4 regions of the Bacillus sp. Marseille-P3661 genome follow, and region 2 is predicted to be linked to each of the others. Evidence: riboswitches for the same ligand, from Rfam matches in the RefSeq annotation. Region 2 holds a riboswitch; each other region holds the start of a gene.
The links. Region 2 has a riboswitch for cyclic di-GMP ahead of C1724_RS20690 (Flp family type IVb pilin). Riboswitches for the same ligand answer to the same signal wherever they lie in the genome.
Positions count from the first base shown of each region.

Region 1: it holds a riboswitch for cyclic di-GMP, as region 2 does, so the genes downstream of both, C1724_RS16010 (alpha/beta hydrolase) here and C1724_RS20690 (Flp family type IVb pilin) in region 2, are expected to answer to the same signal.
Region 3: it holds a riboswitch for cyclic di-GMP, as region 2 does, so the genes downstream of both, C1724_RS09285 (hypothetical protein) here and C1724_RS20690 (Flp family type IVb pilin) in region 2, are expected to answer to the same signal.
Region 4: it holds a riboswitch for cyclic di-GMP, as region 2 does, so the genes downstream of both, C1724_RS02330 (diguanylate cyclase domain-containing protein) here and C1724_RS20690 (Flp family type IVb pilin) in region 2, are expected to answer to the same signal.

Region 1 covers NZ_LT965954.1:995,821-998,991, forward strand. Annotated here, with positions in the region: gene C1724_RS16005 (CynX/NimT family MFS transporter) at 1-501, opposite strand, end outside; gene C1724_RS16010 (alpha/beta hydrolase) at 516-1,337, opposite strand; cyclic di-GMP riboswitch class I at 1,793-1,877, opposite strand; gene C1724_RS16015 (GlsB/YeaQ/YmgE family stress response membrane protein) at 2,092-2,346, opposite strand; gene gmd (GDP-mannose 4,6-dehydratase) at 2,581-3,171, shown strand, end outside.
Region 2 covers NZ_LT965956.1:356,212-359,382, forward strand. Annotated here, with positions in the region: gene C1724_RS20670 (pilus assembly protein TadG-related protein) at 1-219, opposite strand, end outside; gene C1724_RS20675 (TadE/TadG family type IV pilus assembly protein) at 222-605, opposite strand; gene C1724_RS20680 (A24 family peptidase) at 602-1,093, opposite strand; gene C1724_RS20685 (Flp family type IVb pilin) at 1,192-1,380, opposite strand; cyclic di-GMP riboswitch class I at 1,458-1,552, opposite strand; gene C1724_RS20690 (Flp family type IVb pilin) at 1,592-1,780, opposite strand; cyclic di-GMP riboswitch class I at 1,871-1,963, opposite strand; gene C1724_RS20695 (DUF192 domain-containing protein) at 2,191-2,529, shown strand.
Region 3 covers NZ_LT965953.1:2,003,207-2,006,377, reverse strand. Annotated here, with positions in the region: gene C1724_RS09290 (Na+/H+ antiporter NhaC family protein) at 1-760, opposite strand, end outside; gene C1724_RS09285 (hypothetical protein) at 1,019-1,516, opposite strand; cyclic di-GMP riboswitch class I at 1,577-1,662, opposite strand; gene C1724_RS09280 (LysM peptidoglycan-binding domain-containing protein) at 1,916-2,908, shown strand; gene C1724_RS09275 (hypothetical protein) at 2,949-3,171, shown strand, end outside.
Region 4 covers NZ_LT965953.1:517,773-520,943, forward strand. Annotated here, with positions in the region: gene C1724_RS02325 (EAL domain-containing protein) at 1-1,618, shown strand, start outside; cyclic di-GMP riboswitch class I at 1,692-1,774, shown strand; gene C1724_RS02330 (diguanylate cyclase domain-containing protein) at 1,882-3,042, shown strand; gene C1724_RS02335 (PAS domain S-box protein) at 3,042-3,171, shown strand, end outside.

The DNA.
Region 1 (3,171 bases), on a different contig from region 2:
TAGAATGACACTAAAGCCTGATCCTAACGCAGCAATCACAGCCATTGACGTTGTATAGATACTTGTCATTAGTCCTACTTTTTCAGGAAATTTATTTTTAATAATACCTGGTAATAAAACATTAGAAATAGCTATGCCTATCCCAATCAATGCAGTTCCCACGAATAATAATGAAATAAACCCACTTGAACGTATCAGAATGCCACCTACGAGTACCATTAAACCAACAAATATCATTCGTTCATTACCATAACGATGACCAAATTTTGGTGCTAAAATGGATAGAATCCCAAATGAAAGTAACGGAAGTGTCGTGATAAAACCAGCTAAACCAGCTGTGATCCCCGTATCTGCACGAATTAAACTAACTAACGGCCCAACCGATGTCAACGCTGGTCGTAAATTAAACGCAACCAAAATAATTCCTACTAACAATAGTGTTTTCCCTACTGTTCTTGTTTCGGTATTTACTAAAGTTTGACTTTTAGTCTGACTTTGCATTATGAAAACTCCTTTTATTGAAATACCTCTTCTATCCACTTTTTTGTCATTTGATAGGTAACAGGATGAGATAATATCCCATCATGATTTGCTTCACTAATCATATGTACCTTCGCATTATTATACTTTGTAAATAGTGGGTGATATTGGTCAGCTACAAATTCCTCATCTTTATCTCCTACAAGTACTAATGTAGGTTTATGCAATGCTTTTAGACTATCTTTGTAAAGATGTGGAAAACGAGAGAAAAATAGTCGGTAACTCAGTTGAAGGGTTTCCCTGCCATGTTGAATATGCTCGGGCTTATTATTTGTATATACCATCCAATTGTTAAATTTAGTAATCCTAAGACGATTAAGGAGCATTAATGAAAGTAATTTAATGAAACTTACACTCGAGCTGCTATTTTCGTTTTTTTTCGGTGTTGTTGGAGCAAATGGATGAATAAAGGGTGCCAGCAATAAATATCCATGGATATGCTCGCTATATGAGCTTACTGCAAAGCGCAGTGTCGTACCTCCGCCAGCAGAGTGGCCGGCTAGAATGATCGTTGGGTTGTTATGTTTACGATTGATCCAATTTATGAAGTCCATTAAATCATCCTCATGCTGGCCAATATAATCCAAGTCCCCTCTCCGTATTGACTGCTTTCCATAACCACGTAAATCTGGTGTATATACATGCGCAAGATTTTCATTTGCAATAAAATCGGCGATCGGACTTAAATATTTATGATCTTCACTTATTCCATGGAGCAAGATCATCACGTTATCTGATTCTGCTGGATAATAGTGAAAAAACAGGTCACTTTTATCCCTTGCCTGAAAAGAGTCCATTGTTAAAATCCTCCAAATAATGAGTCTGTTAATATTATACTATGTTTTTTTAATATTACAATAATTCAGGCTACTAGAACAAAAACCAAAAACTACACTAACATACTTACCTATTTCTAAGACATGCCAGGGTTAATTTCTCTAAGGACACTAAAAAGTCCGCAACGTCTTCTTCTTTATCCTGCGAATATATTGCACTCGTACTATTTTTAACTCAAATAAAAAGCGCCTTAACCCAGAACAAAAAGTTCGTGAAGTAAGGCGTTTTTTTATATGCTAATATACTACCTAAAATCTAAACCATAATGAATTATTCCATTGATTTTAATGCTAATTTCCATTGGATATACGATAGTCCTCCAATTAACACCATTGTTGCTGCGATGGACAACCACATAGTAAAAACTCCCTTCCTTGAAATGTACCTTAATCGCACCTCGTAGGAAGTATCGTTATTCGGTAGCTGGCGAACATGGTCGTTTGACTTTAGCCCCTCTAGCTTTGCGTCACTGACTTTCGTCAGGTTTGCCACTTCGTACGATTTCGGTTGTGTTACTTATACCCATATTAGCAAAAAATCAAACTTGGAAATATAGATCAATAGTAACAAATTTTGTTGAAAAATTGGTGAAAAGGTATTTTTTTATTTCCTTGCATCTAAACTATTAGGTTTAAAGTCTCGATCATTCGCAGAATTTTAATAAATAATTATGTTATCCATTTATAGTCAAACTGTTTCAATATTTTTTTAAAATTAATCAAAAAGTCTCGCAATTAACCCTGCAACAATCACAACAATAATGGCCCCAATAAGTGCAGGGCCTAACCAAATACCCGCTACTACCGGGCCCCAAGACCCAAATAAATCTGGCCCTAGCCAAGCCCCAATAAACCCAGCGACAATAGCTCCGGCCCAACCTCCAGGCATCCCAAAAGGTGACAACTTATCCGCTACGATTCCTATAACCAACGCCATAACTGCAGTCAAAATAAAAGTAATTAGATCCATTTATTTTACTCCTTTTTGCTATCTTATGCAGTCTTGTATGGTTTGTTCGAATTATCTTTAATACTGTCCATGAGGAACAGCATGTTGGGAAATTCATATATATAACATTAGCATAGCATAGCAATACCAATTAAGCAGCTATATACATGCCCTTAGCGATATACACCTTCGTTATTACTTATTATTTTTCCTAACGAAGGTACTGCACTATTACCTTATAAATGGGGGGTTAGAATGAAAACAGCTTTAGTAACAGGTATTACCGGTCAAGATGGTGCCTATCTCGCAAAATTTTTATTAGAAAAAGGCTACAAAGTAGTTGGGCTTAAAGCCCGCAGAAGTTCAGAGACACATTGGAGATTATCCTTCTTAGGAATACAAGAAGATGTAGATCTAATTGAAGGTGATATTACAGATCCTTCCTCCCTTATTCGCGTATTAAAACAGACAATGCCTGATGAAGTTTATAACCTTGCAGCACAAAGCTTTGTTGGAACTTCATGGGAGCAACCTATCCTCACAGCAAATGTAACAGGGGTTGGCGTTCTCAACATGTTAGAGGCGATCCGATTAGTAAACCCGAGCATAAAATTCTATCAAGCTTCAACCAGTGAGATGTTCGGTTTAATTCAAGAACAAATGCAATCGGAAAAAACGCCATTTTACCCTAGAAGTCCTTACGGCGTCTCTAAATTATTTGGTCATTGGATGACAGTAAACTATCGTGAAAGCTTTCAAATGTTTACATGCAGCGGGATTTTATTTAACCATGAGTCACCATTAAGAGGGATTGAGTTTGTTACCAGGAAGGTTACAGACGGAGTT
Region 2 (3,171 bases):
GATTGCATTTTGAACCTCTTGTTCTGCTTGTGAATAATAATTTGGAAGCTCTTGTGCACCTGCTAATGCAGCAGCATCTGCTATTTTCTGGAGTCTATTTTTTTCAAGATAAATGGAGCCCATATCCATCACTAACGCAAGGAAACCAACAAATATGGACATCATGAGTGCGACCAAGACAATGACAGCACCTTCTTGTTGTTTTAAGAAAGGTTTCATTTTCATTCCACCCTCATGACAGTTTTTGTGCTAACCAATAAAGGGTTTGGCAGAAATTCTTTGAATAATGGAATCGAGAAAGTTATTGGATATGTCATATTTATCGTGACATAGGATCCACTCTTTCGGTTACTTGCCGAAGGTGTTGCAGAAATAGTAATATCATTAGCCTCAAGCGATGGTGCGGACTCTTTTGCTCGTTGTACAACTTCGGTATCTAGTGCACCTAAGCTAGCGATTCGACCTGCTTCCCGACCTGCATGCTCTAGCGTTAGATATGCATGAAAAATACGTCCGAAATCAACAATACCGAAAACTAAAAACAATAAAATAATTAAACTTAAAGCCAATTCAACGGTAGCTTGTCCTTTTTGTGATTTAATCAAAGTAGACTCACTCCCGTATAGCCTACTGTTCCTAAAACAATCGCAACTCCATATGGAAAAGCGTGATGCAATTCATTTTTACTTAGGCCATTTAATGTTCTTAATTGTGCTGAAAAGAAAATTCGTTTTAAAGAGGATAACAATTCTCGCTGTTTAAGTAAGATTATTAATGCTATAATACCGCCAATTATGGCTATATAGATAAAGGATCCAATCACAAATGCTGTACCTTTTAAAGCTCCAATTGCCATTAAAAGTTTTACATCGCCAGCAGCCATACCCCCTAACGCATAAGGAATAATTAATAATGCAAATCCAGTTAATAATCCTAATGAACTGAATACAAACCCATCCCAACCTGCTGTTAGGGTGTGTAACACAATTCCTAGCAGCATTGCTGGAAAAGTGACGATATTTAATATTTTTCGTTTCTTAATATCCGTAAAAAAAGATATAAGTAATGCTATAAGTAAGATGACGTATGTCATTCTTAAACACCTCGCAAGTAAATCTTCAATTTAAAGAAAACCCCAACTTTGACAATTCATTGGAATGAAAAAGTAGGGGTTTTCTAAAGGATTTGTTTTTAAGAACCAGACGGTGTAGTTGTACCTGTAATTTTGCTAGTAATTTCACCAAACTTTTTACTGATTTCTCCACCCATTGTTGTCATTGCTATAACAGCTGCTAAAGCGATTAATCCTAGAATTAATCCGTACTCTGTCATACCTTGTCCTTCTTCTTCTTTAAAAAACTTTTTTATTGAATTTATCATTTGTGAGTTCATCCTTTTCGATTTTTTTGCATAAAAAAATACTATTCGCCGAAGAATAGTAGGTAGTCCTCACTATTTTCGGTAACTGGCTGGCATATCGTTTTTTAGTGTTGACGATTTAGCCCCTTTAGTTTTGCGTCCCGCAATTTCCCACGGTTTGCCTTTATCTCTTTTTTATATGAATAATTCTTTAATGAATGTAAGTTGTTGTTTATGATCCAGACGTTGTAGTTGCACCTGTTATTTTGCTCGTAATTTCCTCGAACTTTTTACTAATTTCTCCACCCATTGTTGTCATTGCTATAACAGCTGCTAATGCGATTAATCCTAGAATTAATCCGTACTCCGTCATACCTTGACCTTCTTCTTCTTTAAAAAACTTTTTAATTTGGTTCATCATTATATGTGACCACCCTTCAGAATATTGAGATATTTTTTGTATAAAAAAATACTATCCCCCGAAGAATAGTAGTATCTAGCGATCACTATTTTCGGCAACTGGCTGGCATATCGTTTTTAGTGTGACGATTTAGCCCCTTTAGTTTTGCGTCCCGTGATTTCCCACGGTTTGCCCTTATCACGTTGTATTACAAACAACCGATTGCTTGTTGTCGCTGTTGTTTGTAAATGAATAATAGCATCTCTAAACTAAAAGCGACAATGACAAAATTATTCATTTTATAGTTAATTATGGTATAAAATATTTAAGATTTCTTATAAAATCTTTACTTCTACATAAATAATGTCTATTAATCCAACATTTATACTTTTAGTTAATCATTATGCTTATAAAGCAAAGGTCGTGTTTTAGTGAGGTTAATTGAAACAAAAAGAGTGCATGAAATTCCTATAAAAATCATTAAATACACTAGCTTTTTTAAACGATTTAGAGGATTAATGTTTCGGCTTAAACCGATTGTTAATGAAGGAATTCTAATAGAGCCATGTAATTCGATTCACATGTTTTTTATGTTTTTTCCTATTGATGTCGTTTTTTTGAACAAGAACAATCAAATTGTTTATGCAAAAGAAAATGTTAAGCCTTGGACCGTTATCTTTCCGATAAAAAACGCTAAATCAGTATTAGAATTACCTGTAGGTTCGATATCGAGGTATCATATCAAGGCTGGTAGTTCGATAAATATATGAAAATACATTGTTGGTGAATCCTCTTCATCAACCTGATGAAGAGGATTCACTTGGTATTTTTTACGCGGTTTCCTCTTCATTGGCTTGATGAAGAGGATTCACTTGCTATTTTTAATGCGGTTTTCTCTTCATCGGCTTGATGAAGAGGTTTCACTTGGTATTTTTAATACAGATTCCTCTTCATCGGCTTGATGAAGAGGATTCACTTGGTATTTTTTACGCGGATTCCTCTTCATCGACCTGATGAAGAGGATTCACTTGGTATTTTTAATACAGTTTCCTCTTCATCGGCTTGATGAAGAGGAATCACTTGGTATTTTTTACGCGGTTTCCTCTTCATCGGCCTGATGAAGAGGAATCACTTGGTATTTTTAATACAGTTTCCTCTTCATCGGCTTGATGAAGAGGAATCACTTGGTATTTTTTACGAAGTATCCTCTTCATCGACCTGATGAAGAGGAATCACTTGGTATTTTTTACGCGGTTTCCTCTTCATCGGCCTGATGAAAAGGAATCACTTGGTATTTTTTACGCGGTTTCCTCTTCATCGGCTTGATGAAGAGGATTCACTTGCTATTTTTAATGCGGTTTTCTCTTCATCGGCTTGATGAAGAGGTTTCACTTGGTATTTTTAATACAGTT
Region 3 (3,171 bases), on a different contig from region 2:
AATTCCAAGGCTGTGCTTTTACCATTGACAATTCTTTTTTGATTCCAGCACGGTGAAATTCATGTTCTTCATCTTCATTATGGTCTGCTTTTTTTCTGCTCTGATTAGATTTCTTCTTAGAAGGCCAAAGCGTCTGTACAATCCCGATGATTAACATGACAATCGCATAAAAGTTAAACAAGATGCTTAGTAAAAATACTTCATACGGTGACATATCTAAATTTAGTCCCCGAATTCCACCTTCGACTAAAGAAACCATAAACCCAACAAACGCTGTAGCTACAGGTAATAGTACTATCACTGATTCTGTTGAGATGTCCATGGTCATCCCGACTTTTTCCTTAGATAGGTTCATTTTTTTTATTAGTGTTTTAACAATCGGTCCTATCATCATAATCCTAAACATTGGCATCATGAACGTAAAAGGTAATGTAAACCAAATAAGTCCAAGGATCCCGCGCTCAGACTTAATTTTCGTGCCAATCCATTCTGAAAATCCTTTAATACCTCCAGCGATATTCATCATCCCTACTAAACCGCCGAATACATAAAGAAAACTTACTATTTTAATATTCGTTTCATCGGATAAGGTTGTTACTATGTAAGAAATCGACTGTTGTGTACCAGTTATTATGTTCGCTGTAACAATAATAGATCCAACAAGAAGTCCAACTACAAGACCAGGTAAGATGTCTTTTAACCAAATTGCCATTATTATCACAATTAAAAATGGAATTAATGAAACCCATGTTTGATCCAAAGTTTCGTCCCCCTAAAACGTCCGTAAACGATTATAATGTCTGTGTCAGTTCCCACATAGTATTGCCACAGCTAGAAGGGGATATTAATAGAAATTGGAAATCAATTTGAAAAAATAGAGACATTTAGAGTTGTTATGAAAACTTTTTATAGCACAAAATAAGGCACTATGGTGTCAGGACATCCATAGCGCCTTATTGTTTTATATTAATTGGGTTTTTACCCAAGTAAAAGCATATCTATCCCAATATCGTTAAGATTATTGTTGAGTAGTAGATGGGAAAATTTCTAGATACTTAGAGTCAAGTGCGTCCTTAGCTTCTTGAATTTCTGTTGCAGCTAATGTGTCTAGTTGTGCTTTTCCTGCAGTGATATCAGTTGTTGCCTGAGCATCAGCTTCAGATTGTAATGTAGCATTATATTGAGTGATAGCTGTATCTACTTCTGTTTTTTTAGTTTCATTATGATTACCAAGCTCAGAAGTAATTCTATTTTTTAGAGCAATTAAAAATGTATCAAAATCTGTAACTTCAGAAGCATGCGTAGTATTCGCACTAGTTGAAAGTTCATTTTTTTCTAAACCTAATGTATCAGCTATAAATGATTTTACATTATCCAATAATGGTGAAGCACCAAATGTAACACCTGCTCCTAAGGTAATCGTACCTGCCACTACAATAGTTACAACCTTTTTCTTTAGGCTGCTCTTTTTTGTTGGTTTTGAGAATTTTTCTGTTCTTGACATGATTGGTTGCATATTCCTCTTCCCTTCAAATGAGATTCTTTTATTTTTGAATCTCCACTTTTATATAATAAAAGTGGCAACTGGCTGACATAGTGCTTTACACCTTAGTCCCTATAGCTTTGCGTCCATGCTTTTCAACATGTTTGCGAGATTAAATATACTAACTTTTTTCATCTTCAGCAATCTGAAATTATTGCTATTGCAGGAAATCTTTATCCAAATAAATGGAAGAGTTTGTTTTCAATAAGTATAGAACTAAGTAAATTGTTGTTTCGATTTATTCATTAGTTAGGGTTTCCAAGTAATTACCAATCAAAAATAAGAATAAATTCATTACTATCTTTTCCAAACTATTACTGTCGTTTATGAAGAAATTAGTGATCAAATTCAAAATATGAAAGGGCTAAAAAATTGAAGAAAAATTCAGTACTTTTACTTTGTATTATTTTCGTTGTGTTGATTAATGAATTTCCTGCATACGCGGTACAAATTAAACCAACTAATATTTACGTAGTGCAATCGGGAGATTCTTTAGAGGAAATCGCAATGAAGTATGAAACCTCCGTAGAAGAAATAAAAGCAACAAATGGTTTACAAGAGAACGTATTATTTGTTGGTCAGAGATTGTGGGTTCCGGTGTTGTACGAGGTGGTTGCTGGAGATACACTACAGACGATTGCTAGGGCACATAATTCTACAGTCGAGATCATAAAAACAACAAATGGATTGTCCTCTGATGAATTACATCTCGGGCAAATAATAAAGATTAATCCTAAAAAAATGACGATGCAAGGAAAGCATATTCTGATGACGAGGGATGAATTTAAGAATTGGCTACAACATCATAAATTTAGTCGTAAAATAACACTAATCCAACATCATCATACATGGGCACCATCATATAAACATTTTAACGGTTATAATCATTTTTCTATGCTGAAGGGAATGGAGAACTATCATATTAGAGAAAAGGGGTGGAAGACAATTGCGCAAAATATCACAACTTTTCCAGATGGTAAAATAGCCGTATCTCGACCGTTTAATGTAACTCCTGAAGGATCAATAGGATGGAAGGCCAATTCAGTAGGATTAACCATTGAAAATGTTGGAAACTTTGATAGGGGACATGATGTCATGACAGCAGAACAAAAAGAAACGATCGTTTATATCACTGCTTTGTTAAGCATGAAATTTGGGTTAACTCCTTCTATTGATAGCATCACTTACCATCATTGGTGGAGTTTGAAAACGGGGGAAAGAGTGTTAGATAAAGGGCCTGAATATAATGTCAAAACCTGTCCAGGCACAAACTTTTTTGGAGGAAATACAACGACTAGCGCTAAAAATAATTTTTATCCACTTGTAGAACGTAAAATCCAGGAAATTTCAGCATCACATCAATAAATATATTTCTTAAAACTTTAAAATATTGATTGGAGAACAGATGGCAGAAATATGGATTCAGGAAGAAAAACTTACTGATACATTTTTAGATAATATCGGTCATTATATAAAAATCGAAGGGAATACACAATCCATATATTTTATAAATGAGTGCTCTGAAGAAGACAATTATGTAGATAGGAACCGTAGGTTTTTACAAGATTTCTTATTATTTCAAAACAGATATCCTATATATGTTACCTTCGTATCATATGATGATAATA
Region 4 (3,171 bases), on a different contig from region 2:
CACTATGGAAGCGGATCTTCGAAAAGCAATTGAACATGAAGAATTTGTTTTATATTACCAGCCAAAGGTCGATATCCAATCAGGTGAACTATCTGGACTAGAAGCTCTAATTCGCTGGCAACATCCTGATAAAGGATTAATTTCCCCCGCACGCTTTATTCCTTTGGCAGAAGAAACCGGTATGATCGTTCCAATTGGGGAATGGGCATTAAGACAAGCGTGTACTCAGATGAAGGCCTTACATGATAAAGGTATTATGACACCTGTTGTATCTGTTAACCTTTCAGTAAGGCAGTTTTATCAGCCCAATTTAATTAAAATGGTTAGCCATATACTAAATGAAACTGGTTTACCTCCAGCATTTTTGGAGCTTGAGATTACCGAAAGTATGATGATTGATACACATCATGCGCTCAAGATAGTGTCTGAGCTGAAAAAGCTAGGAGTAACAATTAGTTTAGATGATTTCGGGACGGGTTATAGTTCGCTTTATTACTTGAAAAAATTCCCAATCGATATTGTGAAAATTGACCAATCCTTCGTTCGAGATTGTTTAGAAGATGTAAATGATTCTACTATTGTAGAAACCATTATTGCGATGGCACACCAACTTAAACTAGAAGTCATTGCTGAAGGTGTTGAAACAAAAGAACAGCTTATATTCTTACAACAGCATCTATGTAATAAAGCACAAGGCTACTTATTCAGTAAACCTGTGCCAATAGAAGAGATTGAGAAGAAGTTTGCTGAACTTGAGCAACTAGTCGACCAACTTGGAGTTCCACAAGAAATAAGGGAACAAAAGTGGATGGAAGAAGCGTTTAGGATAGCGCAACAAGAACTGCATGACACTATACGTCAGCAGCAAGGTATGACGTTAAAAGTCAAGGAGCAGGACGGAAGGTATATCCATACTTTGTGTGATGGCGAATTACTGTATCGATTAGGATTCGTACCAGAACAAATTCTCGGGAAGGACCACTTTGAAGTTTTAAGTGTTGAAGTGGCTGAAGAGATCACAAGTTATTATCGAAGAGCTTTCAATGGGGAAGAAGAGGTTGTTTTTGAAATGGAATATAATGGTCTTCACTATTTAGCGTCATTACGACCTATTCGAAAAGGTGGACAAATAGTTGAGGTCATTGCATCTTGTGTGGATATTACAGAGCGAAAACGAGTAGAAGAGGCTTTAAAAGCTAGTGAAGAGAAGTATCGACTTATAGCAGAGAATACATCAGATCTAATTAGAGTTGTTGATTTGAATGGAGTACTTCAATACGTCTCACCTTCACATCAATCAATATTAGGCTATTCACCTGAAGAAATTCATGAAATGTCTGTTTTTCAATTTATTCATCCGGAAGATATTCCATATGTACGGAGAATGCATGATGAAACGATTGCTACTAATACACCTGCTCAGATTGAATTTCGACATATCCATGCAGATGGTCATTGGGTATACGTTGAAGCAAAAGGAACTCCTGTACGAGGTGAAAATGGGCAGATTGAGAGTGTTGTTATAGTTGCTAGGGATATCACAAAGCGGAAACTAGCTGAATTAGATTTCCGCAAGTTTAAGTCTATAGATCCTATTGAGAAGAGTAATTTTGGTTAGCGAAAAAAAGTTAAAGGGCGGAGTTAACGACATCTCGGTACTTGCTAGTTAATTAATATTTAAACTAAACAACTTTTGAAAATGGCAAACCTATCGAAAGCTAGGGACGCAAAGCCACGGGCCTAAAGTATCTACAATGGCAGCCGGGTTACCAAAGGATAGACAAAAAGCTATTCTTTTTTAGAATGGCTTTTTTTATGAGAAATTTCAGGTCAATCCTTATATAAAGTTTAACTCATTTGAAATAGGGAGGACCAAACAATATGTACGATATTGCAATGACTACACTAACAAAGAGGTTTTTAACTCTCAAAAATTTTTTATGGCTATTTCTTATGTTTGCAGTTATTCAATACTTGGATGAAGTGCTTGAATCTTTAGGAATTACTATTGAAAATACAATTTTAGATTATGTTTTTGATGGTGTTCAAATGGTATTTATCGGAATTTGCATATATATTTTTCTTCAATATGTGGAAAAAAGTGTACAAAATTCACTATTAAAAGAAACGTTTTTACGCGCAGTGACAGAAAATATGGATGAGGGAGTATCTGTCTGTGACAAAGATGGAAATCTATTATATATGAATGGCACTTCTTCACAACGTGTAAATAAAGATTTTCTATCATTTCCGATTCCTTACGAGCATTGGACACAAAAATTGAATATCTATGAAGATGATAATCAAGAAATGAATACTAACAATATACCTTTGTTAAGAGCTTTAAGAGGAGAAGAGGTTAAGCATCAACAATTAATATACAAACCAAATGGTGAATCTGCTCAATTTCATTCAGTAAATGGTAAACAAATTACAAGTAAAACCGGTGAGATTATTGGTGCGCTTGTTGTTATTCATGATATTACCGAACAAAAACGAGCCGAGCAAAAAATAAAGTATATGGCATATCATGATAATTTAACGGGGTTACCCAACTTAAGATTTTTTAAAGAAAAGGTATCCGGTATCTTGGAAGTGGATTACCAAAACAAAACTTCAAAGCCGTTAGCCATCATGTTTTTAGATTTAGATGGCTTTAAAGCGGTCAATGATAATTTTGGACATGACATGGGGGACTTGTTATTAATAGAGGTTTGTAAGCGTATTACTGCATGTTTACCTGATAGCGATTTAGCTGCACGGATAGGTGGAGATGAATTTACAATATTACTTCGAGATATAAAAGCTAAAGAAGATGCTATTGCAGTTGCACATTCTATTATCAATAAAGTTGGTTATCCTTATGACATACATGGAAATAAACTACAAGTAACTACAAGTATAGGTATCAGTTTCTATCCTTATGACGGTTCGGACAAGGGAACATTAATGAAGAATGCTGATACCGCGATGTACACAGCTAAGAAAAATGGAAAAAATCAATATTGTGTTTTTCATGACATTAAGGGAGATCGAAAATAATGAAACAATTTGTGAAAAGAATAGGAAAAGATGTTTTGGCATTTTCAAGTTTATTTGATTTCATGAAAGACTTAATTATTTTAGTGGAAATTGACGGCGATTCCTATCGATATGTATATGTGAACCAAT